Regions from separate parts of the Mesorhizobium sp. BR1-1-13 genome, predicted to be linked through region 2. Evidence: riboswitches for the same ligand, from Rfam matches in the RefSeq annotation. Region 2 holds a riboswitch; the other holds the start of a gene.
What was found. Region 2 has a riboswitch for thiamine pyrophosphate ahead of thiB (thiamine ABC transporter substrate binding subunit). Riboswitches for the same ligand answer to the same signal wherever they lie in the genome.
Positions count from the first base shown of each region.

Region 1: another riboswitch for thiamine pyrophosphate. It lies ahead of LB533_RS25345 (YkoF family thiamine/hydroxymethylpyrimidine-binding protein); the one in region 2 lies ahead of thiB (thiamine ABC transporter substrate binding subunit).

Region 1 is NZ_JAIUIH010000013.1:118,883-122,343, forward strand. Features, by position in the region: gene LB533_RS25330 (hypothetical protein) at 1-207, shown strand, start outside; gene msrA (peptide-methionine (S)-S-oxide reductase MsrA) at 391-909, shown strand; gene LB533_RS25340 (hypothetical protein) at 1,064-1,381, opposite strand; TPP riboswitch at 1,600-1,713, shown strand; gene LB533_RS25345 (YkoF family thiamine/hydroxymethylpyrimidine-binding protein) at 1,704-2,312, shown strand; gene LB533_RS25350 (ABC transporter permease) at 2,411-3,166, shown strand; gene LB533_RS25355 (ABC transporter ATP-binding protein) at 3,163-3,461, shown strand, end outside.
Region 2 is NZ_JAIUIH010000001.1:137,744-141,204, forward strand. Features, by position in the region: gene thiP (thiamine/thiamine pyrophosphate ABC transporter permease) at 1-218, opposite strand, end outside; gene thiB (thiamine ABC transporter substrate binding subunit) at 456-1,454, opposite strand; TPP riboswitch at 1,497-1,612, opposite strand; gene LB533_RS00735 (thiamine diphosphokinase) at 1,701-2,345, shown strand; gene LB533_RS00740 (ABC-F family ATP-binding cassette domain-containing protein) at 2,347-3,461, shown strand, end outside.

The sequences.
Region 1 (3,461 bases), on a different contig from region 2:
GAGATGGTGGCCTCGCCGATCTGCGGCGCGCTAGCCGCCGCCTATCTGACGCTGCCCGTCGTCCAGTATTCCCGCGCCATGGGCCTGCCGATGGCCAATGACGACACCACGACGCTGGCGGCCGCATTCCTCATCGGCGTCTGCGCGATGTGGATCTCGGATATCGTATTCGAGGTCGTGGTGCGCAGGTTCAGGCCTGGGGAGTGACGCCGCGCGCCCGTGGTGATCGGCAGCAGGACGCGCCCGTCGACTGGACGAAGCCGACGGCAATGCCCATCTATGGGAAATCCTGGAGCGGCTGTCATAGCGCCGGGCCTCCAGTTTTATCGTGCGCAATTCCGGACGGAAACGGCTACAACCTTTCCCGGAGCTGCTTTGGGGAGATTTGATATGGCGACTTCAAGCGAACGCGCGGTGCTTGCCGGCGGCTGTTTCTGGGGCATGCAGGATCTGATCCGACGCATCCCGGGCGTCCTGTCCACGCGCGTCGGCTACAGCGGCGGCGACGTGCCTGATGCCACCTACCGAAACCACGGCACCCATGCCGAAGCCATCGAGATCAATTTCGATCCCGCCAGGGTGAGCTACCGTACGCTGCTGGAGTTCTTCTTCCAGATTCATGATCCGACGACACGCAACCGCCAGGGCAACGATGTGGGGATGAGCTACCGTTCGGCGATCTACTACACCAGCGATGAGCAGAAGCGCGTCGCCGAAGACACCATCGCCGACGTCGACGCCTCAGGCCTGTGGCCCGGCAAGGTGGTCACCGAGGTGGCTCCGGCCGGCGCGTTCTGGGAAGCCGAACCCGAGCATCAGGACTATCTGGAGAAATACCCGAACGGCTATACCTGTCATTTCGTCAGGCCGGGCTGGAAGCTGCCGGTTCGCGAAAAGGCTGTTTCGTAGGCGCCGGATCGAACAAAGCCCGGTTCCTGCCAGGCTCGGCCGATGACGGGTTGCATTTCAGGCGCCAGCCTGTTCGGCGAGGGTGATACATCCAGAGACGGAAACGCCACGGAACAGGCGCCCCGTGGCGTTCTCCAGCAGTTCCGGCCAATGGCTACTTGCCGCAATGCTTGTCATTGACGGTCGGCGAAGCCGTGCCCGGAGCGGTGTGGCTGGCATCCGGCTGAGCACCTTGTGGGCTGGCCGGACAGTTCCGGTCCGCGTTCGAATTCATGCCGTCGGGCATGACGGTCGTGCTGCCGGTCGTGCCAGGATCCACCGTGTTCGGCGATGCCGGCGTGTTCGGGTCGACTGTGACCGACTGGCCGCTGCCGGGCCCATTATTGGCGCCGTTTCCGCCAGCACTTTGCGCCATCGCCGAAGTCGCGAGACCAATTGTAAGAGCCGAAGCTGCGAGGATTTTCATGAACATGGTTTGTCTCCATTTCTGTGAAGTCTTCGCTCGTTTCTACGAAGTTCGTCGCGTCTGCGACTATAGGGACAACCCCTCGTAGTGGCGAAGGTTCCGGACAAATTTTGCCCTTATGGCCGGGCCCGACGGAACCGCCACAATCAGCCCTGGCGCAATGCATTTCCGGCGATGGTCCTGAAAAAACAGCTTTCATAGCTACCCGATTGGTGCTTTAACGCGCCCATCCACAGGGGTGCTCCGTACGGTCGGGGCTGAGACGGGGGCGGCAAGCCCACAGACCCTAGAAGCTGATCTGGGTAATACCAGCGGAGCGAGGCGGGCGATGTTTTCAGGCGCACAGATTTCCCTATATCCGATGTCCGGCGATTTTGTCGGCGTCATCCTTGGCGCGCTCGGGGCACTGGACCCCTATCGTGATCGACTGCGGATCGAGACCGACGATATCTCGACCTTGCTGGTCGGGCCGCCCGAGGTGCTGTTTCCTGCCATGCGCGACCTGTTCGTGGCGGCAGCGCGCAGCGGCAAGCATTGCGTGCTTTCGGCCGCCATCTCGCGCGGCTGCCCGGGCGAGCCGGACGATCCGATCTGCCGCTCCGACGCGTTTGGCGGACCTGCCGGGCCGCTCGGCCCGCGCAAGGAAGCCGCTATCGCCGCCGTGCGCGGCGTAGCCGCCACCGGCCAGCCGGCGGCGGCGCAGTTCTCGCTTTATGTCATGGGCACCGACGACCACATGGACGAGATCTATGGCTGCATCGACTTCCTGAAGCAGTCGGGCGTATATGAGCGCTCCAAGCATTTCTGCACAAAGTTGCGCGGCGACGCAGGCGCCATTTTTACCGCACTCAACGAGGCCTTTTGCCGCTTCGGGCCGGGTGCCGGCCACGTAACGCTCGACGTCACCGTCTCGGCCAACAGCCCCACCGCCGTCTGACGGCGCGCCCCGCGCCATCCGCTCCAGGTACCTGCGTGTCCTCCCCGTCCGCCCCTTCGCGTCCGATCGTGGACCTCATCGCCAGAACCGCTCCGGCGATGCTTTCGGTGGGGCTGCTGCTGGCCGCGTGGGAACTCTATGCGCGCTTTGGTGGCATCAAGCCGACAATCCTCCCGGCGCCATCGCGCGTCTTCGCTCAGGCAATGCTCAACCGGCACGCGCTGGCCGATAACGCCGTGCCAACCCTCCGTGCCACGCTCGCCGGCTTTGCCTGTTCGCTCGGCGCTGCCTTTGTGCTGTCGATATTGATCGACTTCTTCCAGCCATTGCGGCGCGCCCTTTTTCCGGTCTTCGTGGTCAGTCAGACCTTGCCGCTGGTGGCGATTGCACCGCTGGTGGTGCTGTGGTTCGGCTTTGGGCTGATGCCCAAGATCTTGCTGGTGGCGCTGGTCACCTTCTTTCCGATGTTGGTGGCTTTGGCCGAAGGCTATGAGGCGACGGAGGCTGAGATCGGCCAAATGCTGCGCGCCCTTGGGGCAGGGCGCTGGCGTGTCTTCGTCCTGGCGCGGCTGCCCTCGGCGCTGCCCTACTTCTTCGCCGGTGTCAGGATCTCGATCACCTATGCCGTCGTTGGCGCCATCTTCGCCGAATATGCGGGCGCGGCGAAGGGCCTCGGCATCTACATGCTCAACGCTAAGAACAACTTCCGCCCGGACCTGGTGCTGGCCGCCGTCGCCGTCAGCGCCGTGCTGACGCTCATCCTGTTCGGGCTGACGGTGCTGGTCCAGCGCCTTGCCATGCCATGGGAACGGGCCGCCGGCGGGCGGGCCGCAGGAAGGGAGCCTTGGCGATGAACCGGCTCGAACTGCGGCATGTGCGCAAGGCCTTCCAGGGGCTCGACGTGCTTGCCGACATTTCGCTCAGCGTCGGCGCCGGCGAATTCGTCTCCATTCTGGGCCCCTCCGGCGCCGGCAAGTCGACGCTGTTCCAGCTTCTGATCGGCGCGCTTCACGGCGAGGGCGAGATATTCTTCGACGGCAAGCCGCTCGACGACCACGGCCGGCATTTCGCTTTCATGCCGCAGCGAGACGCGTTGATGCCTTGGCGGCGCATTCTCGACAACGCCACGCTCGGGCTTGAGGTGCAAGG
Region 2 (3,461 bases):
AACAGGGCCGGCGCCACCGACAGCAGCGTCGAAAGCGCCGCCTGCCACAACGTAAAGCGCACGACGCGCAGGAGATAAGGATCGAACGCTGCCCAGGCTCCGGAGAAATTGTTTGCGCCTTCGAAAAGAAGACCCGCAAACGCGCCGCCGATCAGCAGCGCGATCGCCGCAAGCGCGAGGATGCCGGCGGAGATGCGGGGGTCAGACGCGCGCTGCACGCTGGGCCGCCCAAAGGACCTTTAGCGAGCGTCGCGTTCCTTCGCGCCCCCCTCTGTCCTGCCGGACATCTCCCCCACTTGGGGGGAGATTGACTGCTTCAGCGCTCCACCCTCTCCTGTGACGTCGCCAATTGGCGAAAGCCGTCGTGACGGCCAATCTCCCCCCTCGTGGGGGAGATGTCCGGCAGGACAGAGGGGGGCGCCGTAGAGCACTCATCGTTCGATCATACGACCCAACTACTTGCTCATCACCGCCAGCCATTCATCCACCCATGCCTTGCGGTTGGCCGCGACCTCCTCGGGACTGAACAGCAAGGTCTTGGTCGGTTTGACCAGTCTGTCGAAGGCCGGATTGAGCGGCTTGTCGGTCTTGCCGGCCGGGAACATCCAGTTGGTCTCGGGGATGGCATCCTGGAATTTCGGCCCGGTCATGAAGGCGATGAACTTTTCCGCCAGCGGATTTTTGGCTCCCGTCGTGGTGATGCCGGCGACCTCGATCTGCAGATATTCGCCCTCCTCGAAGGAAGCGGCCTGATAGCGCTCGGTGTTCTCGGCAATCATGTGGTAGGCGGGCGAGGTCGTGTAGGACAACACCATCGGCGCCTCGCCCTTGGTGAACAGGCCGTAGGCCTCGCTCCAGCCCGGCGTCACGGTCAAGACCTTCGCCTTGAGCTTGGCCCAGGCCTCCGGCGCCTTGTCGCCATAGACCGACTTCACCCATAACAGCAGGCCGAGGCCCGGCGTCGAGGTGCGCGGATCCTGAATGACGATCTTGTCGTCGGCACTGCCCTCGACCAATTCCTCCAGGCTCTTGGGCGGCGTCTTCAGCTTCTGCGTGTCATAGATGACGGCGAAATAGCCATAGTCGTACGGGACAAAGACGTCGTCGTTCCAGCCGCCCGGCACATTGAGCCCGGTCACGGCGCCGTGCGGCGCAAAAAGGCCGGTGGCCCTGGCATCGGCGGTGAGATTGGTGTCGAGGCCAAGCACGATGTCGGCCTTGGTCGCGGTCCCTTCCAGCTTGACGCGGTTGAGCAGCGCGACGCCATCGGCGACCGAGACGAAATCGACATCGCAGCCGCATTCAGCCTCGAATTCCTTCTTCACCACCGGGCCGGGACCCCAGTCGGCGGTGAAGCTCTCATAGGTGTAGACGGTGAGTTTGTCCTTGGCCAAGGCCGGCCCGGAGAAAACCACGACCATTGCAGAGACAAGGGCGTATAAAAGCGTGCGCATCGGCGCCTCCTTCGTTCGCGTTAAAGGAATTGAGGCGTCGGACTGTCCGAAACGTCTAATCCCTCCGCCGGTACAAACCGGATCAGGTTCAGCGGGTTGGCGAGACTGCCTCTCAGCCGGTCCGCGAAATATCGCGTCCGGCACCCCGTTAGAGCGCCTCGACACATAGGCCCGGCCGGTGAACCGCGCAAGTGGCTGTTTGCCGGCCTTCCGTTTCCGCCGCCGGGCTGGTAAGGGCCACACGATATGAGCACATTCACCATCTTGCTTGGCGGCGATCTCATCCGCACGCCACGGCTCGACCGTCAGGTCGAGGGAACCCGCGTCATCGCCGCCGATGCCGGCATCGGCCATGCGTGGACGCTCGGCCTTGTGCCGGAACTGTGGGTCGGCGATTTCGATTCCGTGCCCGCCGGCCTGCCGGATGAGTTGGCTGCTGTGCCGCGCCGAACCTTTCCGGCAGAGAAGGACGCCACCGATGGCGAACTCGCGATATCGGCCGCCCTGGAGCGCGGCGCGACCAGCCTCGTTCTTGCCGGCGCCTTCGGCGGCAAGCGCGCCGACCATGCCTTCCTGCACATGGCGCTCGCCCTGCGGCTGGCCGGGGCCGGGACAAAGGTGCTGTTGACCAGCGGCGCGCAGGAAGGCGTGCCCCTGGCGCACGGCACGGCCCGCTTCGACTATCCCGACGGCACCCTGTTCTCGATCCTGGGTTTTTCCGAGCTTGCCGGGCTGACCGTCGCCGGCGCGAAATGGCCGCTTGACCGCGTCAAGGTCGCGTTCGGCTCGTCGCTGACCATCTCCAACGAGGTCAAGGGCAGGCTGGAGATCGCGTTGGGAGCGGGCCGCGCGCTGCTGCTCGCCCATCCCTATCCCTTGCCAGAAAGCTGATATGGCGCCGCCTCTTCTCAATCTCGACGGAATAAAACTGACCTTCGGCGGCACGCCCCTGCTCGACGGCGCCGACTTGGCAGCGTCGGCCGGCGACAAGATTGCGCTGGTCGGCCGCAACGGGTCCGGCAAGTCGACGCTGCTCAAGATCGCCGCCGGGCTGATCGAGCCGCAAGACGGCGAGGTGTTCCGCCAGCCATCGGCGACCGTCCGCTATCTGCCGCAAATGCCCGACATGGACGGCTTCGCAACCGTGCGGGCCTATGTCGAGGCCGGGCTCGGTCCCGCCGACGATCCTTATCGCGCCAGTTACCTGATGGAGCATCTCGGCCTCTCCGGCGAGGAGCGGCCAGGCGACCTCTCCGGCGGCGAGGCCAGGCGCGCCGCCCTTGCCCGGGTCATGGCGCCCGAGCCCGATATCCTGCTGCTCGATGAGCCGACCAACCATCTCGATCTCTCGGTGATCGAATGGCTGGAAGAGGAGCTCGTCCGCACCTCCTCGGCTCTCATCGTCATCTCGCACGACCGCCGTTTCCTCGAGCGCGTCTCGCGCGCCACCGTCTGGCTCGACCGGGGCCAGACGCGCCGGCTGGATAAGGGCTTTGGCCAGTTCGAGGAATGGCGCGACCAGGTGCTTGAGGAAGAAGAGCGCGAACAGCACAAGCTCGGCCGCCAGATCGTGCGCGAGGAACACTGGCTGCGCTATGGGGTGACCGCGCGGCGCAAGCGCAACATGCGCCGCCTGGGCGAATTGCAGACCATGCGCCAGCGTTTTCGCGGCCATCGCGGCGCCGAAGGGGCCGCGACCATGGTGGCCAGCGACGCCGCCGAATCCGGCAAGCTGGTGATCGAGGCCAGGAACATCGAGAAGAGCTTTGGCGATCTTACCGTGGTCAAGGGATTCTCGACCCGCATCCAGCGCGGCGACCGCGTCGGCCTGGTAGGGCCGAACGGCGCGGGCAAGACGACGCTCCTGAAGATGCTGACCGGGGAGTTGCAGCCGGACGCCGGTTCGGTGCGGCTCGGCACCAATCTGGAGATCGCCACGCTCGACCAGAAGCGCGAGGCGGTCGATCCGCAGGAGACGCTGGCGCAATATCTCACCGACGGGCGCGG